Regions from separate parts of the Shewanella sp. N2AIL genome, predicted to be linked through region 1. Evidence: predicted binding sites of a transcription regulator. Region 1 holds the regulator's gene; each other region holds the start of a gene.
What was found. Region 1 encodes sigma-54, which starts transcription at its own class of promoters, with help from an activator protein. Its sites were predicted from a motif close to GTTGGCACGNNNNTNGNNT; they were not measured.
Positions count from the first base shown of each region.

Region 2: the regulator sigma-54 is predicted to act here: its motif matches at 6,102-6,120, upstream of MO387_RS01160 (BON domain-containing protein).
Region 3: the regulator sigma-54 is predicted to act here: its motif matches at 2,393-2,411, upstream of MO387_RS17045 (YccF domain-containing protein).
Region 4: the regulator sigma-54 is predicted to act here: its motif matches at 6,064-6,082, upstream of MO387_RS16805 (superinfection exclusion B family protein).

Region 1 is NZ_JALBYT010000011.1:84,038-91,855, reverse strand. It holds gene kdsC (3-deoxy-manno-octulosonate-8-phosphatase KdsC) at 1-18, shown strand, start outside; gene lptC (LPS export ABC transporter periplasmic protein LptC) at 15-575, shown strand; gene lptA (lipopolysaccharide transport periplasmic protein LptA) at 562-1,116, shown strand; gene lptB (LPS export ABC transporter ATP-binding protein) at 1,113-1,844, shown strand; gene MO387_RS08780 (RNA polymerase factor sigma-54) at 1,952-3,430, shown strand; gene hpf (ribosome hibernation promoting factor) at 3,459-3,746, shown strand; gene ptsN (PTS IIA-like nitrogen regulatory protein PtsN) at 3,749-4,192, shown strand; gene rapZ (RNase adapter RapZ) at 4,189-5,043, shown strand; gene MO387_RS08760 (HPr family phosphocarrier protein) at 5,030-5,305, shown strand; gene mgtE (magnesium transporter) at 5,646-7,010, shown strand; gene MO387_RS08750 (molybdate ABC transporter substrate-binding protein) at 7,108-7,818, opposite strand, start outside.
Region 2 is NZ_JALBYT010000001.1:239,812-247,629, reverse strand. It holds gene MO387_RS01195 (helix-turn-helix transcriptional regulator) at 1-259, shown strand, start outside; gene MO387_RS01190 (DUF1328 domain-containing protein) at 650-826, shown strand; gene MO387_RS01185 (hypothetical protein) at 850-1,044, shown strand; gene MO387_RS01180 (diacylglycerol kinase family protein) at 1,212-2,903, shown strand; gene MO387_RS01175 (DUF4937 domain-containing protein) at 2,857-3,561, opposite strand; gene MO387_RS01170 (sigma-54 dependent transcriptional regulator) at 3,751-5,121, opposite strand; gene MO387_RS01165 (glutamyl-tRNA reductase) at 5,370-5,825, shown strand; gene MO387_RS01160 (BON domain-containing protein) at 6,156-6,710, shown strand; gene MO387_RS01155 (DUF3224 domain-containing protein) at 7,057-7,479, opposite strand; gene MO387_RS01150 (hypothetical protein) at 7,634-7,818, opposite strand, start outside.
Region 3 is NZ_JALBYT010000033.1:27,658-35,475, reverse strand. It holds gene MO387_RS17055 (M14 family metallopeptidase) at 1-939, shown strand, start outside; partial or broken gene MO387_RS17050 (alpha/beta hydrolase) at 936-1,906, shown strand; gene MO387_RS17045 (YccF domain-containing protein) at 1,896-2,303, opposite strand; gene MO387_RS17040 (pyridoxal-phosphate dependent enzyme) at 2,589-3,593, shown strand; gene MO387_RS17035 (hypothetical protein) at 3,686-3,946, opposite strand; gene MO387_RS17030 (hypothetical protein) at 4,247-4,420, opposite strand; gene MO387_RS17025 (ChrR family anti-sigma-E factor) at 5,241-5,963, opposite strand; gene MO387_RS17020 (sigma-70 family RNA polymerase sigma factor) at 5,956-6,618, opposite strand; gene MO387_RS17015 (LON peptidase substrate-binding domain-containing protein) at 6,764-7,315, opposite strand; gene MO387_RS17010 (class I SAM-dependent methyltransferase) at 7,416-7,818, shown strand, end outside.
Region 4 is NZ_JALBYT010000032.1:33,225-41,042, forward strand. It holds gene MO387_RS16775 (GIY-YIG nuclease family protein) at 196-1,032, opposite strand; gene MO387_RS16780 (hypothetical protein) at 1,032-1,460, opposite strand; gene MO387_RS16785 (hypothetical protein) at 1,906-2,814, shown strand; tRNA gene MO387_RS16790 (tRNA-Leu) at 2,863-2,948, opposite strand; gene MO387_RS16795 (bacteriohemerythrin) at 3,235-4,824, opposite strand; gene MO387_RS16800 (DUF3149 domain-containing protein) at 5,138-5,269, shown strand; gene MO387_RS16805 (superinfection exclusion B family protein) at 5,411-6,022, opposite strand; gene MO387_RS16810 (ATP-binding protein) at 6,191-7,818, shown strand, end outside.

The sequences.
Region 1 (7,818 bases):
CATGGAATGAGTATATGAGTCGTGTGACACTCGCGATTATCGCTTTTTTTGGAACGGCATTAGTGCTTTATTGGCAAGTGCAGAACAAACACAGCGGTGATACCGATAACAGAGTAAAAGATCAAAATACCCCAGATTTCATCGTTGAAGATCTGCGCAGTGTTGAGTTCAATGAACACGGGCTAGTCAATAGCCGTGTGACGGCGAAACACATGGAACATTATGATTCAACGAATCAAACTTACTTTACTCAACCTGTTTATCTTGTTTATCCAGACCAAGGTAAAGCACAATGGCAACTCAGAGCAGATCAGGGCAAGCTAAACAAGGAAACGGGCAAGGTTGTATTAGAAAACAATGTTATTATTGATGCCATTAGCCCAGAAGAACCGATCCAGACCTTGTCCACCAGTTATCTGGAACTCGATCTCAATACGATGATAATGACCTCTGACCGCACCATTTACGTCACAGGGAAAGATTTTAATATTCAAGGCCAAGGCCTTTATGCCGACCTCAACGCGCAAGAAGTGCAATTGACCAGTCAGGTAGTAGGAACATATGAAGCAAAATAACGTATTACTTGCCAGCCTAATGCTAATAATGAGCATGAGCGCCTTTGCTAAAGTCGACGACCTGAAACAGGAAGTCAAAATCAAGGCTGTGAGCCAAACGGCAGATATCAAGAACAACCAGATCATCTTCTTTGGTCCGGTTGAAGTCACCCAAGGTTCGATTAAAATCCATGCAGATCAACTGCGTGCATTTTCTGCCGAAGGTGAAAATAGCAAAATTTTAGTGGCCACAGGTAACCCTGCGACGTACAGCCAAGTATTAGACGATGGCCGTCCAGCCTCGGCGAGCGCGAAAGAAATTCGTTACGATATGGCGAGCCGCACCCTGACACTGAAAGGCCAAGCTTCGTTAGATCAAGCAGGTAGCCAAGTGACGGGTAATGTGATCCGCTATAACATCATCCAGCAAAAATTGATTGCAGAAAGCACAGGTAGTGGTGACGATCGCGTGATCACTATTATTCAGCCAGAAAGCTATCAAGATGATGCCAAACCAGACGCGCCAGCGGATAAACCTGTGAAAAAGCAGGACTCTAAATGACCCAAATCACCCTAAGAGCACAAAATCTGGCGAAGAGTTATAAGAGTCGCCAAGTGGTTAAAGACGTCAGTCTGACGGTAAAAACCGGTCAGGTCGTTGGCCTACTCGGCCCAAACGGTGCGGGTAAAACCACCACCTTTTACATGGTCGTCGGTCTGGTTAAAAGCGATAAAGGCCACATCTTTATCGACGATGATGATTTAACCGCAGATCCTATGCACCTGCGCGCCCGCAAAGGCATAGGTTACTTGCCGCAGGAAGCCAGTATCTTCCGTAAGCTGACCGTCCATGACAACATCATGGCCGTACTGCAAACGCGCAAAGAATTGAAGAAAGAGCAAAGGGAAGAACAACTCGAGCATCTGCTCGAAGAATTCCACATCACCCACATCCGTGACAGCCAAGGCATGTCATTGTCGGGGGGCGAACGTCGCCGTGTCGAAATTGCACGGGCGTTAGCAGCAAATCCTAAGTTCATTTTGCTCGATGAACCCTTTGCGGGTGTCGATCCTATTTCAGTTATCGACATCAAAAAGATTATCGAACAGCTCAAAAGTCGTGGCCTTGGCGTGTTGATCACAGACCACAATGTCCGCGAGACATTAGATGTGTGTGAACATGCCTATATTGTGAGTCACGGAAACCTGATTGCCGAAGGAACACCTGCAGAGATCTTAGACAATCAGCAAGTTAGGGCTGTGTACTTAGGTGAACAATTCAGGCTATAGTTAATCAAGCGGAGCCAATGAAGGCAATTTGTGCCAGCATTGGGCTCCACTCAAGATGATAACAAGCGACCTCATCCAACAATAATAACGTAGGGATCAGCGGTAACATGAAAGCGTCACTCCAGCTCAAACTGGGTCAACAGTTAACCATGACGCCACAATTACAACAGGCCATTCGTCTGTTGCAACTGTCGTCATTAGAACTGCAGCAAGAGATCCAGCAAGCCTTAGATTCTAATCCCCTTCTCGAGCTGGAAGAGGATCAATTCGACGCCACTAAAGACCCTGTAAACCAAACGCTTTCCGATACGGATTTCAGTGAATCGAGCACTCTGCCGCCAGAGAAAGACAGCTCCACCATAGACACGGCAGAGTCCTTAACCAAAGAATCCATGCCCGACGAACTCCCCATGGACACCACCTGGGATGAAGTGTTCACCGCCTCCCCTAATTCTGGCCCCGGTGGCAGTCGTGAAGATGATATGCCCTTCCAAGGTGAGACCAGTGAAGGCTTGTATGAGCACTTAGAATGGCAAAAAAACCTCACGCCGTTTTCTGAAACCGATTTAGCCATTGCTACCGCCATTATTGATGCCATCGACGATCAGGGCTATCTCACCCAAAGCACTGATGAAATCCTCGAAGCTATGGGTAATCCTGAGGTCGAACTCGACGAAGTCGAAGCCGTACTCAAGCGCATTCAACATTTTGATCCCATTGGTGTGGCCGCCCGCGATTTAAGCGAGTGCCTGCTGATCCAACTGTCGCATTTCGCCGCTGACACTCCCCATCTAGAAAATGCCCGCATGTTGATCAAAGATCATTTAGATCTGATCGCCGCCCGCGATTTTAGATTGTTGATGCGTAAGACTAAATTAAAAGAGGATGAATTAAGGGACGGCATCGCGCTTATCCAAACCCTCAATCCCCGCCCAGGTTTATTGATTACGCCCAACGATGACGAATACGTCATCCCAGATGTGTCTGTGTCGAAGAAGAATGGCCGCTGGGTGGTTGAACTTAACCCAGACTGCATGCCAAAAATCAATGTAAATCAACATTATGCATCGATGGCGCGCAGTACTAAAAACCAAGCCGATAGCCAGTTTATTCGTGGCCATCTGCAAGAGGCTAAATGGTTTATCAAAAGCCTAGAAAGCCGTAACGACACTTTACTTAAAGTTGCGAATTGCATAGTGCAATATCAGCAAGGTTTCTTCGAATACGGTGAAGAAGCCATGAAACCTATGGTGCTTAACGATATTGCCGAAGCGGTAGAAATGCATGAGTCGACCATCTCACGGGTGACGACACAGAAATACATGCATACCCCTAAGGGACTTTTTGAACTAAAATACTTCTTCTCTAGCCACGTCGGTACTGACGATGGTGGGGAGTGCTCATCCACAGCAATCAGAGCCTTCATTAAGAAACTGGTTGCAGCGGAAAACCAGAAAAAACCATTGAGCGACAGTAAGATGGCACAACTTCTGGCAGAACAAGGGATCAACGTAGCCCGCAGAACCATTGCGAAGTACCGAGAGGCTATGCTCATTCCGCCTTCTAATCAGCGTAAAAGTTTATAACCTACAGTGGATATCGGAGGACGTTTCTATGCAAATAAACCTGAGTGGACACCATGTCGAAATTACCGAATCGTTACGCGCATATGTAGAAGAAAAGTTTTCAAAACTTGAACGCCATTTCGAACAGATCAATAATGTGCACGTTGTGCTCAATGTCGAGAAAATGCAACAGATTGCCGAAGCGAGAATAAATCTTATCGGTGGTGAAGTTTTTGCTACTTCAGAGCATGCTGACATGTATGCCGCTATAGACGCCCTGATTGACAAGCTTGATCGTCAGGTTATTAAACACAAAGAGAAGTTAACAAAACACTAATAATGGAACTTTGTACCATACTGCGGCCGGAGTGCACTACCTGCGCCACTCCGGGCAGCAAGAAAAAGGTACTGGAACTCATCAGCGACTTAGTCGCTGCCCAGTACCCGACCCTCTCATCTCAAGAGATATTCGAAAGCCTAGTGGCGCGCGAAAAGATGGGGAGCACAGGTATAGGTAACGGCATCGCCATTCCACATGGTCGACTAGCCGATATAGATCAGCCCATTGCCATACTCATTAAGTGTGAAGAGCCGATAGCATTCGATGCTATCGATAAGCAACCTGTTGATATTTTATTTGCACTACTGGTGCCTGCTGACCAATGTCAGCAACACTTAAGTACCTTGTCTTGCATGGCCGAAAAGCTGAGCGACAAGCAAATATTAAAGCAATTACGCAAGACGCATGATGAAACGGAACTCTATCAGGTAATCACTGGATGAAACTGGTCATAGTGTCGGGCCGCTCAGGCTCAGGCAAATCTGTCGCCCTAAGGGTACTCGAAGATCTCGGCTATTATTGTGTCGATAACCTTCCCTTGCCCTTAATCGGCACTTTGCTTGAGCAACTCAAAGGCAGTAACGATCTCGTCGCCATCAGTGTCGACGTGCGTAATATGCCTGAGCAGGATAAAGTCTTAGTGAAGCAACTCGCGAGCCTGCCTCCTGATACTGAGTTAACCAGCTTCTTCCTTAACTCCAGCGATAAAATTCTGCTCAAGCGTTACAGCGAAACCCGCCGTTTGCATCCTTTGTCGAAGAGCCAAGTCTCTTTGCAAGAAGCGATAAAGCTGGAAGGGAAGCTGCTCGAGCCTATGTCAAAACTGGTCGATCACTACATAGATACGTCGAATCTGAATATCTATGATTTAAGCGATCAAGTGAGACAAATTCTGCTCGGCAGCGTCGATAAAGAGTTAGTGATTAACTTCGAGTCCTTTGGCTTTAAGCACGGTATGCCAACCGAAGCCGACTTTATGTTCGATGTGCGCTTCCTGCCTAACCCACACTGGGAACTGGCGCTGCGTCCATTGACTGGCTTAGATGAACCCGTGGCTGAGTTCTTAAATCGTCAACCACTCGTGAATAAGTTCATCTGGCAAATCGAAAATTTACTGGAAACTTGGCTGCCGCATCTCGAACGCAACAATCGCAGTTATTTAACTGTGGCGATTGGCTGCACCGGTGGACAACACAGATCGGTTTACGTCGCAGAGCAATTGGCTAAACGCTTTAGTAACGGTAAACATAAAGTTTATGCCCGCCATCGAGAGCTGAATAATGCCAAAGCTTGAACGTCAGATCACCATCTGTAACAAACTGGGATTACATGCCCGTGCCGCCACTAAGTTGGTGGTACTGGCATCCGAGTTTGATGCGACCATCACCTTAATACAAGGCGATAAACAGGCATCCGCAGCCAGCGTGCTCGGCTTATTGATGCTTGAGACTGGCATGGGTAAAACCATTAAACTTATCGCCGAAGGCCCAGATGCTGAACCCGCTTTGGATGCCATTTGTGCCTTAATCGACGCTAAGTTTGACGAAGCCTGTTAGTTTGATTTCATACTCAGCGTTCCACACAGGCACTCAGATTAGTACACCTCACATTTAGCACTGCTGATTTGTGCAGTTCACATCTCGTTTCAAAAGCTTGGCGACACATTTGTCGCTCGACGACACGAACCATAGGCGATTACACTAGCGAGCATTACCGCTGACTCACCTTAGTCTTAGCCGCCTTAATCTATGCGTAAAACGCATGATCTATGCCAGAGCTCTCTATCTGTGACTGAAGCATAACTATCGCGAAGTCACCGCTAAGTCTCAGCCCTGCGCCAAGCAGCGCACTCTCGAACCAATTTGCCGCACAGTGGCGGACAACTATGGAGGACAAATGCCCGTAGATAACTCAGAAAACGATCACACCGGACATAGTCTCGACCAGTTAAATCAAGCGCTTAGCAGTGGCATGTTTGTGCACGTGCGTAACATGCTGCAAAAAATGGCCGCCTCCGATATCGCGCTGATCTTAGAATCCTCCCCCCCCAGCGCTAGACAAGTGCTGTGGCAGCTTATCGATCAGGAACAAATAGGCGACATACTCGACGAGTTAAGCGAGGAACTCAAAGATCCGCTGATCCGCAGCATGAGTCCTGAGCGGGTTGCGAAAGCGACGGCGAGCATGGACACCGATGATCTGGCCTATATTCTGCGAAGTCTTCCCGACGCCGTTTACAAGCAAGTGCTGCAGTCGATGACAGAACAAAACCGCCAGCGGGTAGAACAGGCTTTATCCTATCCCGATGAGACCGCCGGCAGCTTGATGAACACAGATACAGTCACCCTAAGACCCGATGTGAATATCGATGTGGTGCTACGCTATCTTCGTCAAAGGGGCAACCTGCCCGACACCACAGATACCTTATATGTGGTCGATAAACAGGACAAAGTGCTCGGCGGTGTCAGGCTGGCAGATCTGCTGACTTGCGCGCCAAGCACCACAATTCGCAACATCATGGACCCCGATATCCAAAGTATTCCGGTGAGCATGTCCGACAGTGAAGTGGCGCAGAAATTCGAACGCAATGACTGGGTATCAGCTCCCGTCGTTGACAGCGATGGCAAGCTGCTAGGACGGATCACAATCGATGACGTGGTCGATGTTATCCGCGAAGACGCCGAGCATTCCATGATGGGGATGGCGGGGATGGACGATGACGAGGATACTTTTGGCCCAGTGCTAAAAAGTACCCTACGTCGCTCACTCTGGCTCACGATTAACTTGTTCGCTGCACTGCTCGCCTCCTCTGTCAGCAATATGTTTGAAGGCACTATCGAGCAATTTGCTACCATCGCTATCTTGATGACAATTGTCCCTAGCATGGGCGGTGTGGCCGGTAATCAAACCTTAGCGCTCGTGATCCGCGGTATTGCCTTAGGCCATATAGGCCAAAGCAACGCCCGTTGGCTTATTGGTAAAGAATTATCGATTGGCTTTCTAAATGGCTTAATGTGGTCGATTTTGGTGTTTATTGCCGTATTGCTGTGGAAGGATGATATGGCACTGGCGGGCTTAATTGGTAGCGCCATGCTGATCAATATGACAGTGGCAGGTCTTGCAGGTGCGAGTATTCCATTGATTTTAAAACGCCTTAAAATCGATCCTGCCCTCGCGGGCGGCATGGTGCTAACCACAGTCACTGACGTGGTTGGTCTGTTCGCCTTCCTCGGATTAGCCACGCTCTACCTGATGCACTAACGCACTAATTCTTTAACGCTTTTACAGTTTGAGTTGATAACAAAAACGGCACCAAAAAGGATGCCGTTTTTTTATCTCGCTGAAAAACTAAATAAGGCTATTTTGCCGGAGGTTGAAAACCATAACTGCTCAGAATCGCTTGGCCTTTTGTCGATAGAATAAACTCAGCTAATGGCTTAGCGGCAGTATTAGCGCCTTGTAAAACCAGTAAACCATAGTCGGCCCCCACGGCGAGCTCCTGCGGTAAGTCAATGATTTGTAGACTCGGCACTTCTTGTTTAGCTAGCACAGCATTAGTGCAATAGGTTAAAAAGATATCCGCTTGTTTGTTTTCCATCACCCAGCCATAAGGATTGCGATCTTTAGGCGGTTTAGCACTCTCAGGGCCGCCCGTCAGTTGCAATGCCTTGGTCTCTAATGCGACTTTCGCATTGGGTTTTACCGCTTCTGCCTTAGCAAAAACGGCCCAGGCATAGTCCCCCGCCGGATCGGCTTTCGGGGTTGAAGTGCCAACTTTGACCTTAGGATCTAACAAGGTATCGAGTAGCGTTGCGCTCGTCACTTGGACATTATCTTGGGCAACCGCGCAGAGTTGATTACGGGCAAACATTTGCACTGCTTTACCCTGACCCGCATCCACTAACGCCTGCGGATGTTTCATGTTGGCCGAGGCAAAAATATCGACTTTCTCGCCCTCTTGAATGCGTTTCAACAATAAACCTGAGGGTGCATATTGCGCAGTAACACTCGTGTGCGACTGTGCTTGATAAGCGGCAATAATATCGTTCATCGCAGTTTTTAAGCTGCC
Region 2 (7,818 bases), on a different contig from region 1:
TATTAACGTAAGCAATCTAGATATTAATACCACCGCAGCTGGCACTTTGGCATCCATTCATCGTGGTCGTAAATTTGGGTTAGCGGGTGCCACCCTGGGTCTTTTAAGCGCCTATATTGGAATATCTATATCTTTTGCCTCAGGGCATATTACGTCGGGTGAAGCAGGAATATATTATGGAGGTCTTGGTGCGTTCTATGGTATTTGCTGTGCCGTCATTGCCGTACTTTCTAACAGATATCATACAAATGCTGCTTAATAGGACGCTGTGAAGCTGCAGCCTCTGCTGCTGGCGGTGATAGTTAATGCGCAAGTGCTGACCTTACCGCAAAGTATTGCCTCTTTCTCAGCCTAGCTATCGACGTCTTCATCTAAGCCGATACTCAAATGGTATCGGCTTTTTTATGCTGTGCTCCTCTATTTTCTGACTGAAACTCTTACCGAAGCTTAGGTAAAAATTGCCTGTACTACGTTTAGTACATTCGCGTCCACTTAAAACCAATCAATTAAATTTCATTTAAAATCAATAAACTAATTAAAATATGCAAAGTTGGCATTATGTTCGCAATCTAGAAATAACCATTAGCCGTTACCTTACAAATGACACAAACGGTCATGCGAAGGATTAAGACAAGGGCAGGAGGTTCATATGTTAGGTTGGACATTAGTATTTCTGGTTGTTGCTGTTATTGCAGGCCTATTAGGATTTACTGGGATAGCTGGCGCAGCGGCGGGCATAGCGAAAATCATTTTCTTAATCTTTATTGTGTTATTAGTGATTTCCCTGCTGGTTAATGCCTTTAGAGGCAAGTCACCGCGACTTTAATTTTTTTAGAAAAGGAGATGTATATGAAACCATTTACTCTGATGACAAGCGCTTCACTGGCATTATTACTCGCCCTCGGTTTAACCGCTTGTAGCGATAACAAAGCCGAAGACGCGGGCGAAAAAATTGATGAAGTGATGACAGATACAGGTAATGCCATCGAAGATGCCTGTGAAGAAGTCAAAGAAGGTGTTAAAGCTAAAGATACTAAGTGCTAAGCAAACCTCACTTTAGGGTGGCAATAGACTCGTCTACTGCCACCCTTTTGAGTTAGCACCTGATTTAAACTTAAGTTAGAACCTAGTTTCAACGACGCGATTCACCGATGCAGTCAGCCGTTTAACATGCAGCGGTAAAATCAAATGAACAGCATTGGAGGGCGCGTATGCTAAGCAAAATCCACATCAAATATTTCTACTTAGCAGGTGCCGTACTGCTAGCCTATTTTGCGGTAACGGGCACGTCTCCCCTGCTCACCTTTATTTGGGCTTGGACAAGCCTGTCGCTATTTTTAGTCGGTTCAGCCTACTGGTTTAATCTCGCCAGCATTTTTAGAAAGCGCCAAGATGGCACTATCCCTTGGTATATTCGCTGGGGCTTTATTCCGTTTTTATTGGGCTGTCGGCTGTATAATCATTGGGCCAGAAAACGCGACTCTGTGCCGTCGATGCAAAAGATAGATGAGCAGTTGTATCTCGGCTGCCGATTATTTTCTGCGGATCTGCAGAAAATCAAAGCCAATAAGATTACCGCCATTCTTGATGTGACCGCCGAGTTTGATGGCTTAGATTGGTCGCAGTTTGAAGATCATATCGAGTATTTGAACATTCCCATCCTCGACCATAGCGTGCCGACCAGTGCCCAGCTCAATCAAGCCGTTAACTGGTTGCATCGCCAAGTGCGCGCCAATAAACAGGTGCTGATCCACTGTGCTATGGGGCGCGGCCGCTCAGTGCTGGTACTCGCCGCCTATTTAGTCTGTAAAGATAAACAGCGCAACTTCGCAGAAGTACTGCAACAAATAAAGCAAGTTCGCAAAACCGCGGGCTTAAACAAATGGCAATTACGCGCCCTTGAACACATGCTCAAGCAAGGCAAAATCAACATCCATAAAGTGGCGTGGATTATCGCTAACCCTGTCTCTGGCGGCGGCAAATGGCAACAATATGGCGAGCAAATCCAAGACGAACTAAAAGCCTATTTTGACCTAACGTTAAAACTCACTACCGAAAATATCACCGCAAATACCTTCGCCAAAAAAGCCCGCAATAGCGGCGCAGATATCATTATTGCCTGTGGTGGCGATGGCACAGTGACAGAGGTAGCATCGGAAATAGTGAACACTGATATCGCCTTAGGGATCATTCCGTTAGGCACGACTAACGCCCTCAGCCACGCGCTATTTGGTTTAGGCAGTAAGCTCATTCCTGTCTCTCAGGCGCTGGACAATATTATCCAAGGGCATTACCAAGCCATTGATACAGCTCGTTGTAATGAACAATTAGTCTTGTTACTTGTGGGGATTGGCTTTGAACAGCAGATGATTGAATCGGCCAACCGTGAACGTAAAAATGCCCTCGGCCAGTTTGCCTACCTCGATGGTTTATGGCGCGCCGTCAATGCCGATGTCACTTTAACCATACAGCTCAGCTTAGATGATGCCGAGCCCACAACATTAACCACCCATAGCCTCATCGTTGCCAATGCAGCACCGTTTACCAGCGTATTAGCGCAAGGCGATGGCGAGCCAAACATGACAGATGGCCTGCTCGATATTACCTGGCTAGATTCGGGGGATGAACCTAAGGAGCAGCTCCTTAGCCTGGCCGAATTAGCCATTGCTGGATGGGTAAAAGAAGGTAATAAAGACACACATTCAAAGCGACCTAGCGCGCCTTCTACCGCGACCAAAGTCCACCACGCCCATGCGAAAAAAGTGAGCATTAGCAGTCAGCCCAAATGTAAATATGTGATTGATGGTGAAATCTTTGAACCCGCTGATCTCACCATTGAAGTTCACCCCGCATCCCTTAAGGTATTTGTGCCTTATCAGGAAATAACTGAAGAGGATGGGTGATACATCTTGCTGGCACGCTTGAGTCATTACTAGGAACGACTTCCCATAAGCATTCTTCCTGCACTAAACAACCCGACATATTTTCAATAAAGCTTTCAGGTAACACTTGCTTTTTAAGGGCTGGCAGAACGGTTTTTACGTAATTGTCATAATCTAGGTTCGACGCCCAGCGCGTCATAACGATGAAGTAGTCACTCTGTTTTAGACTGCGGGCGACACAACCGCCAAGCATGCCCTCTGCTTGTCCAAGATGGGCGTTCCAAATCGTTCGTTGATCACTTAAAAAACGTTCGACATCTTGCACTACTCGGCAATAAGCCAACCGAATGACATTGTCACTTTGATCTGCAGGATGATGAGTTAGCGAAGGGATACTCAGTATATTTTCAAAATAATGGACATCACACTGTTTATAAGTTGTTTGCTGACCACTTTTGGAGAACAGCTCGTCGTGAACTGACCCCATGAAAGCCGTAACATCCTCGAGTGACTGCCATACGCCCACAATAATCGCCTGCCTTTCGAGTTGACTCCAACCACCGAACTGGCCTCTAAAAACTATGCGGTTGCTCAACGCTTTCCATATCTGTTGGCTTTGAGAAAAATCTTGCTCTTGTTCATTTTCAACCTGACAAGTAATCAACTTTACTATCGTCAAATCTCGCTCCTAACGCTGCAAATAGTGACCTAGCGTAGTGAAATCCAATTCCAAAGAGCCGATGCCACTTGGCTTAAACCTCCTTGCTAGCAACCACATCAACGGTACGCTTAAGATGGCTAAAGCCGCAGGATAAAGCTCAATGAGATATTAAATTCACTCACATCTACGGCTTTTGAGCGCAAAAAACTATTCCACCGTCGATTCACCCGCTTCGACTTGCTGCTCGTACTTGCTGAGCTTGTTGTAGAGGGTTTTTACGCTGATCCCCAGTTGCTCGGCGGTATCGGTTTTATTGCCTTGAGTGGTTTCTAATGCTTGATAAATGGCGATTTTTTCTAAGTCATCTAAACGCATGCCCTGCGGGATAACGACTTGGTCATCGCAAGATGTCCCCATTTCACTTGCCTGTGGCAACTGTAAATGACTGGGTAAAATCTCTTGATCTGCCAAAATATAGGCTCGCTCAATGGCATGTTTTAATTCACGCACATTCCCTGGCCAAGGATATGCCGCAATCATCTGCGCACTGTCTTCAGCGAGGCTTTTATTCTGCTTTTCGGCCACATTACGATAGGCAAGAAAATGCTGCGCTAGCCCGAGAATATCATCGCCACGTTCCCTTAATGGCGGAACGCGGATAGGGAACTGGGCCAAACGGAAATACAAATCTTCGCGAAATTGCCCAGCCTCAATCGCCACTATGGGATCACGATTAGTTGCCGCCACAATCCGCACATTGGCATGCTGCACTTTGGCACCGCCAACGGGACGATATTCGCTATTTTCAAGCACTCTGAGTAACTTCACTTGATGCTCAATCGGCATTTCGGTGACTTCATCAAGAAATAAGGTTCCACCTTCTGCCTGATCAAATACGCCTTTGTGATCGCGATTCGCACCAGTGAAAGCGCCTTTGACATGACCAAACAGCTCACTATCGACCAACTCAGGGCTTAATGCACCGCAGTTAATTGCAATAAAAGGCTCGTTCAATCTCGGGCTGGCAAGATGTATGGTATTGGCAACGAGCTCTTTCCCTGCGCCACTCTCACCAATAATCAGCACATTACTGTCGGTCGCAGAAACGCGACGTATCGTACGATACAGCTTGTGCATAGCTGCAGAGGAACCGACAAGCAAACCATATTGGTCTAGCTCGCTGGAAAAAGGCCGAGGCCGGATTGGTGATGACACTAGATACTGGGCAAAATCGGCGAAGATGTCACTGATCAACGTCATATCGTAGGGTTTACGAAAATGATAACAGGCAAAATTCGACATTAACTGATCAAGATTGGGGTTCGGCTGACCATCGGAGAGAAAAATAAACTCGATATTAGACAAGGCCGTATTGTCCAGCAGCCCAAGATAATCCTCACGGCTAAGGCTGGACAGCTCAATGATGGCAACATCAATGTGGTTCGCCTCAAGCTGCTCTATCCAAGGTAAATCATCGACACTGCGTAGCTTATTAAAGTCGGCTGCGCCGGCGAGTTCAATGATAGCTTGCTCGGCGTTTACATCCTGCAGGTGATAAAAAAGTGTCAATCGAGCCATGCTATCCCACTCCCTGTGTATGAAGGGCTACTGTATGTCAGTCGTGAAATTTTAACAACAGCAACGGTAATAGTTGCCGATATTCTAAGAGGATGGCGCAAGTAACCGAGAATATCAGCCTAAAAATCAGCCTGTTAACATACCATTAAAAATGAGAACAAAATATGCATGGTAGCTGAACGAAACGCAATTAGTTAAGCCAAACCGTTAAACAGGACTGTGCCGAACACTGGCATTTGGAGGCATTCATGAAGTCTAATGTTGTGCAACATCAGACTGATATCCGCGCCGATATCAGTTTGATTGATGAAATAATAAAGCTCAATCAAGAAGGGCTAACATTCTACAATCAGGCAATGACGTACGTCGAAGACTATAACCTTAAGCGTATTTTTTCGACCAAAGCGAATATCCACCAACGAATGTTGACGCGTTTTGAACAGCTGCGCCCTCTAACTGGTGAGCCTATTCATGGTCTAAGTCATGCAATACCAGTGACTTATACTCAAGTGACCAAATTGCTGCAACAATGCCATATGGCACAAGCGATGGCCGCACTTGTCGCCATTGAACAACAAGTGTTAATCCAGATGAAACAAGCAGTAAGGCAAGCACATCAGCCACAGCTTGCCAATCAGCTTGCAGAAGGCGCAGCTTGGCTGCAAATCAGTTGCGATGGTATGAGTTCGCTCAATTCTGGTTAATCCTTTGCACTTGTTACATCAGTTTGTATCAGTGCGCATCAGTATGAGCCTCTTTACCTGGCAATATCCAGCTTTAACGCACCGCGCAACTCCACACACTATTTCGCACACACTTTACCGCACACAGTCGTGCGGTTTTTTATGCTTTAAAGATGACTCGGCTTGCCAGAAAAAATTACATTTTGTCGGTAAAAAAGACCGACTTAAACAAAAGACTCCTTCTGTCAAAATATCAAAAACAGCACATAAAAGCTTTAAAATCAACACTTTAACCATATTGGCACGATTCACGCATTATCTAACATCGAGAAAATAACGGAGGATATGATTATGAAAACCACAACAGCATCAGTACTAGCGACCTTACTTGTCGGTTCAATCAGTTTAAATGTCGCAGCGGCTCAAGATTGGAAGGACGGGGCTAAGGATGCGTGGATCGATGGTAAAGCTGAAACCACTTTACTGCTCAACACTAACCTCAATTCCTTTGACATTATAACGGATGTTAAAGACGGAAACGTGACGTTAACGGGTAAAGTGGAAAGCAGTGTCGATAAAGCTCTTGCCACTGAACTGATCAAAAGTTTAGACGGCGTAAAAGATGTCGATAACCAACTCACTGTAATGAATGAGAAAGAAGGCACCAGTGAAGTTGTCGCGACTTTGACCGATTCTAAGGTTGCCACAGTCGTCAAAACCCGTTTACTGTTTTCAACCGATGTTTCCGGCACCCAGATTAATGTGGATGTCGCTAATGGTATCGTCACCTTAAAAGGTGAAGTTGCTAGCGATGCCGAACGTCAGTTAGCGCTGAAAATTGCCGAGAATACCGACGATGTGAAAAAAGTTGTCGATAAAATCAAAGTCGTTAAAAAAGCCTCTTAACGCTAGCTAAAGCTGCACTTTCTGAAATTAGCTTTCAAAAGTAGCGCTTTAACAGTCAGAGTTAAGTACCAGGCGTTAATCTTGCCTCAACTTTTGAACTCGATTGATAAGAAAAAGTAATAACAAAAAACCAGCCTAGGCTGGTTTTTTTATGTCCATTATTTCACTCAATCAAGCAAGGTCTTCTAGGCCACGTAGATAAGACTAGGTTTGAGAAAACGAAATCAAGGTAGGAAAATTGAACGACATCAGGCTAATGCTGGAAGCGATAACACCTTAAGCAATAGTGCCTGAAACTATATTTTCAGAAACAATCATGCCTAAAACAATCATGCCTGAAGTCGCGTTAAAATGCTGGCTCAGCGCTGGCTTCAAAGCCAAACTGGAACTCATAAAAATGCTGACCATTTTCAATACTGATGGCCATAGTGCCCGTTAATCCCTGCAACTCGCCCGCGCCGGAATGGGGAACCACTTCTAAGATCAAACGGTTTTGTCCATCGGTCATAATGCCAAAATGTTGCAGCACGAAACTCCCCTGCTTACCACACACCTTGCCAACCACTTGCTCAATCGCCACATAGCCAGCCGAGCCTTTGACTGACGTCATTGCACTGAGCATTTCCCCTTGGCTACGGCCCTCAAGCTCGCCATAAAAGGTTTTATCTAAACCCATACGCCCAAGCGTCACACCGCCCACACCCGTAGCATAGGTGCTATCTGGAGTGAGCTTAACATCAAATTTCCCAGTGATTTTGCTAACTTGCATGACACTCTCCTTGTCAAAACATTATGCCAAGTCTATCTACCCGAGAATGCTTGCCGCTGCGGCAAGCATCACACACGGAACGAAAAATAACTTAGCACAAGCCTGCACAGATCCATAATGCATTTACTCCCGACCCGTTGCGCACGACTACTCACTACTGAGTTATGTTAGTGATGCCAGTTTCGCTGACTGTCACCTCTAAGGTTTTGACGATTTCAGGGCTTTCAGACATAGGTTGATCAGGCGCTCTATCGCGATAAGTCACGGCAATTTTGAATGGGGCTTCGAAGGGATAAACAGGTTCAATATTGTCCACCTCAATGCGATCGCCCAGCATGA
Region 3 (7,818 bases), on a different contig from region 1:
CCATTTCGTCACGAACATTTTCCTCTCTACAGTGTTGAACTGGGCGGAGGAGAGAAGCCCTGTCCGACAGTACTCTTTGTGGGCGGCGTGCATGGGGTTGAACGTATTGGCTCTCAAGTCATCTTGGCATTGCTGAACAGTTTGTTGCAGCGGCTGGTGTGGGATAAGCATCTACAACAGATGTTAACGGGCGTGCGGTTAGCTTTTGTGCCTGTGGTGAATCCCGTTGGTTTATTTATGGGAACGCGGGGCAATGGCAATCAAGTGGATTTGATGCGTAACGCCCCGATAGAATCTAGCGAAAAAGTCTCTTTTATGGTCGGAGGACAGCGGATATCGTCGCGGCTGCCTTGGTATCGCGGCATGGGGGGAATGGAGCTTGAAACCGCCGGTTTAGTTGCCTATATACAGCAATTGCTGAGCCGCAGCACCAGTTTGATTTCCCTCGATGCTCACTCAGGCTTTGGCTTGAGTGATCATATTTGGTTCCCCTACGCCCATACACGTACCGCCTTCGAAAATGCCAATTATATTTTTTATCTAAAACAATTATTTGAACAGAGTTATCCCCATCATGGCCATTATCGGCTCGCACCCCAGAGTCAGTTTTATCGCACCCATGGGGATATTTGGGATTACCTCTATCGCCAACATCAAGTGGCCGATCCCCATGCTCAGGTACCGTTTCTGCCTTTGACATTGGAGATGGGATCCTGGGCTTGGATAAAGAAAAACCCAAGGCAAATATTTAATTTTGCAGGTTTTTTCAATCCGCAGAAAACACATCGTCACCACAGAATTTTACGCAGGCACACAGTGCTGATGCAATTTATGATGGAAGCGGCCTACGCCCAATCGTTAGAGCAGTTAACCCCTGAACGTTTGACTGAACTCACTGAGTGCGCGCGGCAGTATTGGTATCGGGAGCCACAGTCATGACAACTTGGGTGTTATTGCGGGGATTAATGCGTGATCAGCGCCACTGGAATGGCTTCGATCAGCGACTGCGACAAAAGGGGCTGCGAGTACTGACACCGGATTTGCCAGGTAATGGGACGCTATCCCATGAACTAAGCCCACTTAAGATTGCCGATTATGCCCATGCAGTGTGGCAGCAATTGGATGAGCAGGTGCAAAATGGAGAAGCCATTTACCTTCTCGGTTTGTCTATGGGCGGTATGTTAGCGCTAGAAATGGCGCGCCAGCGACCTTGGCAGATAAGGCATGTATTTGTACTAAACAGCAGTGCGGCTAATTTATCGACGTGGTATCAAAGATTTAATCCACTGAATGCATTGAAGGCGTTTTTCTTGCGGGCTCGGGGTAAAGCTTTACATCCCATCGAGTCGACGATAGTGCGTTTAACCAGTTTTCGTCATCGGCGAGACTGCGGTTTAATTGCCGAATGGAGTGAATTTCGCCGCCAATCGTCGCCAACTATCCGTAACGCCTGGCGGCAACTGTGGGCGGCTTTTCAATATCAATGTCCATTGACCGTGGAAGTGCCGATAAGTGTACTCTGTGGCGACCGTGATGCGTTGGTGAGCATGGCATCGAGCAAAGCCTTGGCACAGCACTTTCACACGGATTTGATAGTATTAGCGTATTGCGGCCATGATGCGGCCATTGATGCCCCTGCAAAACTGGCACATTATCTGTTGGCAATTGTGGCGCCGACTAAGCCGCAAACTGAGGTTCAAGAGGATGATGAACCTGCCCATGCTCAATATGTCCATACTCAATATAGTTGCAATGATTTACTGGAGGAGGAAATGGCCTTCATTGAGGCGATATTTTCAGAATGGGATGAAAAAGCGCTATCCATTCTCCACAGTAAATCATCGACAGTAAATCATCAGCAATGAACAGCGCTAAGACGGATAACTCACTGCCTATTAGGCTTTAGCCACAACGGTTTGGCCTATCGGTGTTAGGCTGAGTAACGCCAGTTTAAGATGCTGTATTCCAAAGGGAATACCGATAATAGTCACAAAACAGGCTAAGGCATGGACCAGGTGGCCTATGGCTAACCAGATCCCAAACAGCAAGAACCAAATAATATTTCCCACCATGCCTAGGGCACCTGTGCCTAAATCGTCACGTCCGGTTAAGTGACGACGGCTGATTTGTTCTTGACCAAAGGGCCAGAAGGTCATTTCACCGATAACAAAGCAGGCGCGGCCAAAGGGAATACCAATAATGCTGATAAAACACAGGATACCAGCGAGCCACCAAGCGAGTCCCATCACAAATCCACCGAGCACAAACCAAGCGATGTTGAATATTAAGCGTAATACTGCCATTGAAAACTCCTTATGTTACTTTTTTAGCCTTTATCGTCAGCTCTAATGAATGCCGTTAGCTTTGATAAACTGAATATATGCCAATGACTAAGCGAGAAACGTGCCAATTATTTTATTTTCAAAAATCAATGTCTTACATCCACCTGTTTAAGCTTCATTTGTGATTTTTACTAATTCTTCGCTAAATTGCTAATTTCTTAAGAGCAGAAGAGCAAAGGCGGCGTTACACTAGCCATTCCATCCAATGGCTTAAAAGCCTGAGTATTTAATCGTTTGAGTAGCCTGATGTTTGCAAATTCCCCCGTCGATATTTTTGCCTTTGCTGGTCGAGAAATATTTCTAAAACGTGATGATTTATTGCATCCAGCGTTTAGCGGCAATAAAGCGCGTAAATTCGGCTACTTTTTAGATCATGAGTTTGCAGGCATCAACAAGGTGATAGGTCATGGCTCACCCTTAGCAAACTCTTTGTATTCCCTATCTACATTGGCCAAGATGAAAGGCTGGCAGTGTGATTTTTATGTTGACCATATTGCCAGCCAGATTGTTAAGCATCCCACGGGGAATTACGCTGCGGCATTGGCAAATGGCGCCAATATTATCGACTTAAGTGAGTTAATGGCGCAAAAGCTGGCGTTTACTCAGTCGCAGGGTGAACCTCAGGTTTTATCTGGCCACAATGTTAGTTGTGAACCTGCTTTGCAAACGGGTGGTGCGCGACTGAGTTGCCAAGAGTATATCGAGACTCAGATACTCGCGAATGAACCTACGGCGCTTTTTATCCCAGAGGGCGGTCGCTGTTCCTACGCTGAATACGGGGTAAATAGACTGGCGCAAGAAATAGTGCAATTTGCGCAGGCGAATGATTTAGTCGATTTAACAGTATTTTTACCGTCGGGGACGGGGACGACGGCGTTATTTTTAAATCAGTACTTTATTCGTCAGCAAACGGCGATTCGCATCGTGACTTGCGCCGTGGTGGGCGGCGATGATTATTTACGTTTGCAATTCTCTATGCTTAATCCAAATACTCTCGAGCATCCACAGATAGTGAATGTCGGCAAAAAATATCACTTTGGTAAACTCTACCCAGAATTTTATGCCATGTGGCAGCGCGTTTGTGCCTCAGGTATTCAATTTGAACTACTCTACGATCCCTTAGGTTTTATTGTGCTTGAGGATTACTTACAGCGTAGTGAATTAGGTCATGTGATGTATTTGCATCAAGGCGGAATATTAGGGAATGAGACCATGTTGCCGCGTTATCAGCGTAAATTTTCTGGAGTATGAGAATTTTCAAAGAATAGTAATATAACCAGCGCAATAGATTAAGACCGCTTTTTTAAGACGGCAGATGGTTTCTTAAGACAGTAGATAGTTTCTTAAGATAGTAGATGGTTTCGCTTAAGGATTTTATAGGTACGTTGGCCTATATTCTCGAGGTTTTTTAAATCTTTTAGGCTAGGTATTACATCGCTAAACTGCCAATAGCTGATTTCAGCATCTAACATTTCCAGCATTTTTTTCGAACAACCTAAACATTGTCCTTGGCACAGTTGTGCTTCCGTTAAATTGAGCGGAATTGTCGCTTTGATCTGGCTTATCAAGCTTTGCATGGCGATTTGGGTATTGGGTTTTGGCATAGGTGAGGTGCTGTACAGTATTCATGGGGATGAATATTAGCGGATGCTGCAGTGGAAGTAGGTGAGCTAAGCTGGATTTGACTCATTTGGTTCGGCAGGTATCTGTGTGAGAGAGATACAGCCTGAACCAAATGTGTTCGTCATGATGACGTAAAAAAGGATAGCGTGTTCGTGACATTCGGCTATCAGTTTACTTAAGTGCTCGGTACTGCGAAGAGAATGGAAACCGATTAAATACACTTGAGCAAACGGGGTATTACAGTACTTATTTCTAACTTATCGTCTAATTTACTTTTTGACTTATTTGTTTGCGGACAATAACCATTTCATAAAGCTTATGGCTTCTGTACGCTTTGAAAAAGTCTGTCTGTTTTTACCTTGACGATCGGTAAAAGCAATTGAGGTTTTATTTACTGAGATTGAATCTACAGGGAAGTTCACTGTAATTTCATGTCCATTAATTTTGTATGACATATGCCACACTCCTTTTTGTTAATTCACCCATAGGTGAGATAGTTGTAACTATAAAATATCCTTAGCAATTTGCGAAAGATTCGTTCTATTGAGTATCGAGGTTACCCCATCTTTGATTCATTAATCAAGAGATGCTTAATCGATAAATAATACATGCTGTCGATTATGCCAATGGACTAACTTGATTCTGCCAGTTGACCATAGCTTAATGACAATACTATGACAGTGTGGAGAACAGTAAGTTCACAGACATAACCACATGATTTTAGTGGTATCGAATGCTTGAGCTTATGGGGTTTTGCTTGTAGTAGGCTTTCTTTATGAGGACCGAACTCTGATTGCTAATAGTCAGGCTGGTTTAAAAAGGTAAACAACAAGGTGTTTCTCAAAACGACGTGCAGTATATCAATAAAAGTAGCTTATGCAAGTTTAATTTTTATTCAATGTGATTATTTGTTGATTGATGTTGAGTTAACGTGAATTGTTTCTAGCTATTCATTTGATTTAAAGCATAAAGCTCGGTATGGGGCATATTCTTATTTTGTATTTAGCGGCAATGCTGGGTGTCCATATTGCGGCTTTTTAGGCGAAAAGGATGTGGCTACTGTTAGCCAATTGAATTAAAAATTCTAGCAAACTGAATAAAAAACTCATGCAAATAGAATAAAAAATCCCACTGAAATAGGTTATTTCAATGGGATTAATGGCTGTCATTTAGTAACTGAAAATTTAGTAATTGAAGATTCAGTAACTGAAAATTTAGCAGCGGACTCATTTTAAAACGGAGTAAATAAGTCATGTTAAAGCACTGGCTACAGGCTTAATAAATCAGTTCACCTATGGGGTTAAGCAACTTGCTTAGGCCTTTGGTAAAATGCAGCGGCGCATCTAACACTGTGTAGCATAAGCAACCGTCAACGGTTTTAGGTGAGTGGTGATGTTGGCTATCGAGCACAATAAAATCACCTGGCACATAGTCACCGTTAATATCCGAAAACGCTCCCGCTAACAATAGGGTTAACTCATAGCCCTTATGGGTATGTTGGGGGATTTCACCTTGCGCATCTATGTGTAACAAGCTCGCGCGGGTGTTCATTTCATCGACATCAAAACGCATACGACTGACTTTGCCTAATATTTGCCAAGGACGGGCCAAATGCTGGCGAAACACCGACGGCACTGTGTAATGCTGTTGTTTTACTTGAACATCCAGAGGAGCATTACTATGCACATCCGTTGCCGCAGGCTGGGCCATGATTTGCGCCAGCATAGCGTCAATATCCATCATTGGAACATGAGTAGCTTGAGTGTTTCCAGCATCAATATGCGCAGTGTGAATCGACTCTTGGTGTGTATGCTTTGCAGCATGAGCACCATCTGGATTTAATGCCGAATTGGCAGCTTGCTCGGTTAATAGGGCTAGTTGCTCACGACACGTCTCACATAATGCGCAATGCGCTGATACTGCAATGGCCATCGATAAAGGTAAGACCCCATTCGCATGGCTCACGAGTAATTCTTGTTGGGGATGATGCTTAATCATTGTGTGTCTCCAAGAAACTTTTCAACTTTTCTAGCCCGAGTCTTAATCGTGACTTTATTGTACCTATTGGCACCTTGAGGGCATCGGCTAGCTCTTGTTGAGTGAGTTCTTGCATGTAGATACCTTGCACGACTTGTCTTTGTGCGAGGGGAAGGGCATCAAGATGTTGGAGGAGTTTCGCCGTCAATTTATGATCAGTGAGTGTGTCTTGAGCCATGGTCGCATCGCACAGCGGCCAAATATCATCGCCAAAGGTATCTTCTTTATTGTGTTGTACTCGTCTCAGCATATCGAAACACTGATTACGCATTATGGTAAATACCCAAGTCGTCACTGAGCCTTTATCTGCATTGTACAGATGGGCCTTAGTCCACACGCTGGTCATGGTTTCTTGAACTAAATCCATGGCTAAGCCTTGTTGATTCAGTCTTTGTAAACCAAAGGCGCGGATCTTGGGCATAAAATGCTGGAATAAATGCCCAAAGGCGGCTCTGTCCCGTTTGTCAGCTACTTGTAGCATAAACGTGATCAAAGTATCCGCTTGAGGCTCGCAGGTTTTGAGAGCGGGAATGTCGTTATCCATAGCCGAATGAGTCAGAGACGTGATAGGGCCATGATACCGATTTTGCCTGCTTTGTGATTGAATATTTTCCATTATTTTCGCTCTTATCCCAGTCGTTAGTGCTAAGTTTGAGATCAGTAACGACAAAATTGAGAGGCTTGTTTCACTTCTGAGCCCAGTTTTACTGTCAAACTGTCAATCAATACGGAGTGGCTTAAATAAAGGATCATTCACAGGATTATTTTATTACGGCCCGTAATAGGTCTCGGGTCATAATATGATCTAAGGTATTAATGCAGTTGTACTTTTCAGAGGCTTGCACGGGCAATATTTCTAGCCAGCGTTGGCAGACCCAAGCAATGTCTTCAAACTGTTCCGCTTGGTAGTGCTTGAGATGTTGCGGATATTCCTTGAGGATGTTTTGTAACATTTGGCTCAAGTAACGCTCATCGGTCGCAATACGTGTCGCAGGCCAATTGTCGATAAAGCTAACATCGCCGCGCTTCAAGCCATCGTCTTCGACACTGATTTCATTAACTTTAAAGCGCTTTGAACCTTGAATGCTGATCCCTAATAGTCCATCGGGTAGGGTTTCAAAATCAATAATATGCACTAAGGTGCCTATGGGCTGAATGGTTTTGCCATCCTCTTCGAGCATACATAAGCCAAAGCCTTCGCCTGACTTTAACGATTCGGCGACTAAACGCTTATATCTAGGTTCAAATACCCGCAGTTGTGTGTAACCTTCGGGCAATAAACAAATGGGTAGTGGAAAAAGAGGTAATTTCATCTTGGCCTCTGGTGAACTTATGTTCCTATCATTACGTACCATAGTGGCAGTTCGATCAGTAAAATTATCAACAATAGTTTACCCATATTTAGAGGATGGCATGAAATTAAATCCATTTGAGAAAAAGCTCGTTCAGCATCCAATACGTTTTTGGCTACAAAATCATGTCGAAGCGCCTTTGCTTACGTCTATGATGCCTAAACCTATGGCTCGCTGCGAGCGCGCATTAGAAATCGGTTGTGGGTTTGGTAATGGTATTCAGTTGATCCGCGAGCATTTTGGCGCAGGACATATCACGGCTGTGGATATCGACCCTGAAATGGTCGCAGCGGCGCAATCTCGCTGGCAAGCTCGGCCACAAGGTTTGAAAGGGCTGAGTTTCTCGGTTGCCGACGCATCTTGTCTTCCCTTTGCCGATTGCGAGTTCGATATAGTGTTTGATTTTGCCGTATTCCACCATATTCCAAATTGGCAGGCGGCAATCAAGGACGTTGCCCGAGTAC
Region 4 (7,818 bases), on a different contig from region 1:
ATATTAACACTTAGTAATATTAACTATTAACCGTCATTCCTGCCCCCAAATATGTCCATTCCTCTAAATGCGAATTATGATAATCAGCAATTTTACATAAAAATAATGAGTGAAAAAAGCAATAGCTGACCCTACTATTTACCATAAATATTAATTATGCAAAATAATTTACAGGAGAACTTAAAATCTGTAAAACTATATTAATTCATTATCCAATAATGTACCATCCTGAAATTTGAAATAAAAATAATTTTCAAGAATTTGTTCTATAAAAAATGCGTCTACGTAATTAAAGCCATAGAGCCTACCATTGACCAAAAATTCCTCAACGAAATAACCTGAAGAAATTAATAAGTGTAACCTTAAATCCCTTGGTAAAGTTTTATCTTTCAATGCCAATATAAGTGCAAATGCAGCCGATATACTATCATGAGGCACCGCGCCCCATTTACCCAAAAAAATGCAAGGTTGTTCTATCCATGCTTTACAAATTAATTCATTTGACAATTTAGCAACATCAATGCTTTTCAAATGTGGTTGAAGTAGAAGTAGATTCTGTAAAACAGTAGCTTGATTAGCTACGCGCCAACGATTTATAAGTGGTCTAAAAATAGAGCGAAATACCTTTTTATTTAATGAAAACCTTTCATTTGAAAAGTTAAATTTATTATTTAATTGCCGATGATCGACTAACTCACTCTCGATATTAAATTTTTTATCATCAAACCTTTCCGCAAAACTTTTTTCACCACCAACAGCAATATTCCATCCGATATTCTTACAAGGACGTAGTGACTCTTCAAGGATTGCGGCATGCTCTCTTGTTTCAAAAGACTTATAAATAACTAAATCTAAATCATGTTCCCTTTCATTAAATGCTTTTTGGAGTTTATGATTTTTATGTGCGTTTATGGCTAACCACGCCCAATGTTCAGCTTTTCTTCTGCTTGGATTATTGGTAAGTCCAATATATCCATAATTCACATCATGATCATGCTCTTTGAATCGTATATGATAAATATAATGAATCATTAGAGAAACTCTTCTTTAAGTTCATTTAGATCAAAACTATTTACCATTTCATTTTCAGTCATTAAATCTTCAGCAGTGACTTTTTTACCGAGAACATTATACACAAGTTGCATAACTTGATGATAAACTATTTTTAATTCATCGGACGTGAAATCATTTAGGATATGAAACCTAAAGCCTTTAGACAACATTTGTATCTTTACTAAGTGTTGATATTTACCGTTTTTCTCTTGAAATAAAATAAGAGCCCCCCACGCCAATGCAATATTTTTTTGTTTTCTATTCAACTTTTTAGTTAACAGCTTAACATCGTCAATGAAATACTTAGGAGTATTGCCAATAATGGATCTAGCCTCCTCACTAGAAATACCAACATCTTGGAGGGTAATAACTGCACCTGATTTGGTCCAAAAATTAAAAAATGACATGCTATGCTCCTGTATTGAAAACATCTTAATTATACATCTAACAAAAAATACAGCATACCATGATTGGAGAGATCGAGATAGTAAACTTGCTGAAGCTCACAGCTAAAGCTAGATATTTGACTAAGTAATCTCCCACACTTAGATTAATCTATTTAATTATAACCTAGAAACTATTTAACTAGAAAACTACTTAACTCACAAATATCCAGAAGTGTTCTACGTTGAGTATGATAGTAAAATTTTAACACCTAGTCGCAGAGTAGTATGTTTTGTTTTTCACATTCTAAAACTGGTGAAGAATCTAAAATGTGACAAATCAGTATAAATTTTTATAACTATCACTCATTAATAATATTATTTTGATGATTAAAGATTTATTGTGTGTAGGTGTTGACAAAACATTTCAGTATGATAACAATTAATTATCTAACTAAGAATATATAAAATGAAAAAAATTAAAAAAAGTACGGAATCTATGCAATTATCATCCATTATACATGCGCCGATTTTTGCAACGTCAAATTATAATGTCGAAGAAAAATCAAGAAAGTTAGTTAGCTATGAAGTTTCAAGAACGAAATACGAGAGAATAATTTATAATGGTTTAGAACTTAATGCATCTGATGATTTCCCATTATTTGCAATTATAGTTAGCAAATATCAACAGTCGAAAAAGTTTAGTATTACATTAACTGATAAAGAGTTATTTGAAGCGTTAAAACTGTCCAAAGCTTCTAGAACTGAAGCGAAAAGAAAAGTATTAGTAAAGAGAATAAAACGATTAGAGTTTTGTCATGTGGAGTTATTCTATTATAAATCAGGATGTGATGATGTAGATAAATATTCAACCAGATTGTCTTTTCCGCTATTTGAAAGTACTTTTTACGATACTGATACAAAAGAGATTAAAATTGAGCTGAGTCGAAAGCTTGGCGTAATAGCTACTGCCGAATTTTCTGAAGAACTGATCGATTTGACTGTGTATTATAAAATAAAAACTCAATATGCAAAGGCCGTATATCTATTTTTACAGACTAAAAAGTTTAAAAATCAGAGCTGTTTTTATGTTGATTTACATAAATTTTTGGAACGATTTGGTCACTCGAACATGGAAACAAGAGAGAAAAAAAGAAAGTTAAAAATTGCTCTAGATCAACTTGTTAGTTTAAATCATATTTCAGGTTTTGAGTTTGAAAAAATTGATGATATTGATAAAGTTAAAATTATAAATAAAATGAAAAAGGAAAAGGAAAAGGAAAAAGGAAAAAAGAAAAAAGTCAATGATAAAGCTGTTCATGTTGATGAAATGAATTCTGATGATATAGCTCGTTTAGAGAAGCTTGAAGAAGTTTAAATTTCGAACATAAAAAAACCCGCAGAAATGCGGGTTTTTTATGATAACTGGTAGCGCTGGTCGGGGTCGAACCGACACTCTTATTCAGAACGGGATTTTGAATCCCGCGTGTATACCAATTTCACCACAGCGCCAAATTTTGTACTACTCTACAACACTATGTAACAATTTTAGAGTAGATTTTTATTCCGTAAATCTTTGTTTTAAATGTGTTATATCATTTAAACACAGTGCGTTTTGAATCCCGTGTGTCTACCGATTTCACCACACTGGCATATCAAATATGCACTTAGAAGCAATCAAAACAACTGGCTGTCTCTAAGTGCTGGGAATTATACCTTTGCCCATGACAATGGCAAGTCTTTTGCCGCGACTTTAATACAAATAGCATTTAACCGCTCAAAAATCATGCTCTTGGGGTTATTCTGCGCCATGGGATAACAAAAAGGCGGTATATTCTTTATCACTTTTTTGGATATGGTTAACCAGCCAAGCCTTCAAGAAAGTCATTAATTCGTCGGCAACATCTTCCCCTTTTACAACCCTCTTTTGAAAATCAAGTACTTGCCCGACTAACTTGCCGTGCTTTTCCTTATGACTGTCGGTTTGTGGGTAGCCAAAACGGGCAAAGAGCTCTTCTTCATAGGCAAAGTGATTGGCGGTGTAATCCACCAGCCCTTGCACGATACGTTTGATGGCTTCGAGTCCATACTCTTCGTTTAATGTGCGATGCAATTCATTGATCAGCGACACTAATCGTTGATGTTGACGATTGATCTCTGGCATTCCTATGTCTAACTCAGGCCCCCATTTCACAAACAGTTTATTTTGTGCCTGACTCGAATTAAAAAATGCCGCATTCACATGGAATCGGTGCAGCAAGGAGCCGATTTCCTGCGACATGTTATACACTTTCAAACTCGATAAGTTAGTGTTGTTGGTGTGGGACGCATTACTTAGGGCGAGCTCTGCCATCACAGTGATATTTTTATTTATCTCTTCAGCAACTGTGTGTTGTTGCCCCGATGCCGTGGCGATTTGATGGGACATATCGGTAATGGTCTCTACCTGCGTGACGATTTGTCCGAGCGCGCTGTGGGCTTGATTCACCATCTCAGCGGTTTCGTCGGCAATGACCACGTTTTTCAACATGACTTCAACGCCATGTTGTGCACCTTTTTGTAATGCGGCGATTTGTTGTTGGATTTCCACCGTGGCTTCAGATGTCCGTTTCGCAAGATTACGCACTTCATCGGCGACAACGGCAAAGCCGCGACCATGCTCACCGGCTCTCGCACTTTCAATGGCGGCGTTTAAGGCGAGTAAATTAGTCTGCTCAGCCACCTGCGAAATGGTTTCGATAATGCTACTGATATTGTTGCTGTCGGCGGCCAAGTGCTCAATTACGGTTCGAGTGCTATGGATCTGCTCTGACATAGCGCCAATTTTAGTGACTATGCCATTCATGATTTGGTCGCCATGCTTAGCAGAACTTTGGGCAATGTCGGCAGCTTTCGCCGCACTGACTGCATTTTGCGACACAGCTTGCACGCTTGAAACCATTTGCGTCATCGCACTGGCGGCCAGTTCAGTTTGATGCTCTTGCTCTAACACACCTTGTTTGGCCTGCTCACTGATGACCTTAATATCTGAGGCGACTTTTTTCATGCCTTCGCAGGTATCAGACAAAGATAAAATGGTGCGGCTAACATCCTCGCCCATGCGATTAATGCTATGCACAACCTTAATGAAGATGCCCGCATCTTTCTCTTCTAATTGATAACTTAAATCCCCTTCGCCTAAATGATGGGCGGCGCGCTCAAGCTGCCTTAAATTGCGAATTAATTTATTGATGTTGAAAATTAAAATGCCGGCGAGCGCGCTTAAACACAGGATGGCGACAAAGTGCCCTGTGGCAACTAAACAATAGAGTGGATAAATCAGCAACAGCAGTGGCGCAAAGATAGAATTATATCCCATTGAATCCTTACGACTTTTATTAGAATCCATTTTTTACTCCTTTAAAAACTGATATTGCCGCATTCATATTAAACAAGGGCGAATAGATGGAATGCGCGTTAACTAAATAAATAACGAACTCATTGAGTAGGTTAATCCTAGACGCTAACAGAAGATGAAACAAAGCCAAATTATTTGAACTCATCACTGTTAAGCATAGCCTTAAACTTGACCAAGATCACAGAGTTAACTAAGAGTTATCGCTTTGTATTCCTATGTCGATTTTTTATTGATCGAGATCAGTATTTTGGCTATCGAATATCGCTAATTTAGAGAGGACTTCACAGGAAAGAGGATTTCAGTCATGGCATTTTGGTTAGATCTAATGTTTGGTAACCCCATAGGCTTACTTTCAATGATCGTTATCTTTAGCACAATAGGGATAGTGTCCTATATCACTTGGATGTTCATTGTGAAGTCGGCACCGAAACAATAGTTTTTGCTCCAGTTGTTCTTCATGTTCTTGTATAAATGCAAAATCTAGGGGGTTTTTATCACCCCCATTTTTTGTTATCTCACTTTTCCGATTAGTGCAACTTACCTAAGCCAGTACTCATGCGAGCGAGACAAAACACGCCTATGCAGCGTGTTTTCTGTTTTGTACTAGGCCATTTAAAAACTGCGGACGTGCCTTAATCAACGACTGCATTTCCTCTTGGCTCGGCTCACCCGCAGGTAAACGCAGCACCTCGCGGTTGAGGTACATGCGAGCCTTCATAGCAATCTTATAATCGGCTGTCGGTCCCTGAATCGCATAATGGCGCTCGTTCCCTAGCTTTTCTAAGATACAGGCATTCAATAAACTTTTTACGGCAGGCTCATTTTGCGGCAGAGTCAAAATCGTGGCGCCCTGAAGAAAAAACTCTCTGACTAACGCCCGCTCAGCGGGATCAAGCAAGTTCACTTTAGCTTCAATCGTCTCAATAACGCGCTTATCACTTAAATGACGAATTGATTCATCTAAGCCTAAGTTAATCAGCTGACTCAAAAAATAGGCGATAGAGATAATTAGACCTAATCCAACAAAATGAGCATGTTCGGGCACAAATTTATCGAGCGCCAGCACTGCCAACGCATTAGGAGGAATAAGGAGTAAGACAGTACAACTCACCATTAGCCACAGCATGACTCTAAACATCATTTTCTTCGGGCTAAAAAACTTAACTGAATCCAGCTTGAGTTTAAACATAGTGCTATCCCAGTGACAAAAAATTGAACTTATTGGCTACAAAGCAAATTTAATGCCACAAATGAAGACATATTTCATTGATTTTATCTGCGAGAAAATGCACTTTCTGGATCTGTAGGTCTATGCTTATAAGCATCTCAAGCCGCTATTGCATAAAGAAAATTTAAGATGCTGACATTCTTTAGCCAACTTATCAAAAGTCCCATAGGCAGGCACCTGACCTTGTCTATTGTACTTTTTAGCTCTGTTATCACCTTAATCACCACTGCGTATCAATTGATCAGTGATTATCGCAATGACGTTGTGCGTATCGACAGAGTGTTTTCCAATATGGAAAAAGTGAATTTAGATGTGCTCGCCGCCAGTATTTGGGTGATTGACGAGCGGCTGATTAACACTCAGCTCAATGGCTTAATTCAGCTGCCCGATATTAACTACATTTCGATTAAAGATGACAGCGGCCAAGCATGGAATGCAGGCGAGCAAAAGCAAGAACACTCCTTAGATAAAACCTTCCCGCTAGTTTATAAATCCCCGACCGAGAGCATTAATGTCGGCACACTTGAAATACAAGTCGATGTCGATGCCATCTATCAGCGCTTGTATGATAAAGCCATTATCATTCTGCTCTCTAATGGAATAAAGACCTTCTTAGTTGCTGGATTTATTCTGTTTTTAGTATGGTTCAATATCACCAAGCACTTAGATAAACTCAGTCAATACTGCAAATATATCGACCTAGATCAAGAATACGAGCCGCTGCAATTTGCCCGCCAAGAAAAAATTGATGAGTTTAAACAAGTCGCCGACTCCATCAACAGCATGCAAGTACAACTGAGAAGCTCCTTTGGCGCCTTAAAGAAATCTAAGGCTGAACTGCAAACGGCCCTAGAAGACAGAGAGCGGCTACTCAAGCTCGAACGTAGCTATAAAGAAGAACTCGCCAGACAAGTCAAAGAAAGGACCATAGAACTAGAACAATCCCTTAGCGCACTAAAACGGGCGCAACAAGTGTTAGTTGAGCAAGAAAAAATGGCGGCCTTGGGAGGACTCGTGTCAGGGGTTGCCCACGAGATCAACACGCCGATTGGCATTTGTTTGACGGCGGCGAGTGCACAGCTGAGCCATATTGAAGAACTGATCGATCTGATCCACAGCGATCAAGCCACCTTAGACGAAATCAATGAGATCCTTAATGAGTATCAAGAAAGCTGTGAACTCATAGTCCGCAATATCACCAAAGCTAGTAGTTTGATCCAAAAATTCAAAACGATCGCCATTGATCGCAGTCATGAAGAACACCAACCTTGTAACTTAAGTCAGCAACTCCACGAGATTTTAGAGTCGACATTAATTATGCATCCGCATGTCAACGCGGTAACAGAGATCAGCGTAGAACCCACACTCAATATTCAAACCAATATCAGTTTATTAAATCAAATCGTCAGCAATATTCTGTCGAACGCCTTTACCCATGCTTTCCAAGGACGTGAAGATAATCTCATCCACATCAGCGCCACAGTGGACGAAGAGTCGATTCTAATTAGCATTCAAAATAATGGCTTAGAAATTCCAGCCGATGTCGCTGAACACATGTTCGAGCCATTTTTCACTACGAATCGTAATAAAGGCGGCACGGGCTTAGGATTATCAGCGGCCTTTAATGCCGCGACGCTGTTGAAAGGCACTATGAGTTATCGCGCAGACTCAACACTTGGTGGCCCGCAATTTGATATCAAATTTCCGTACACTCAATGTGAGCCTACGGCCCCCAGTGTCCAACACGATTTTTATAT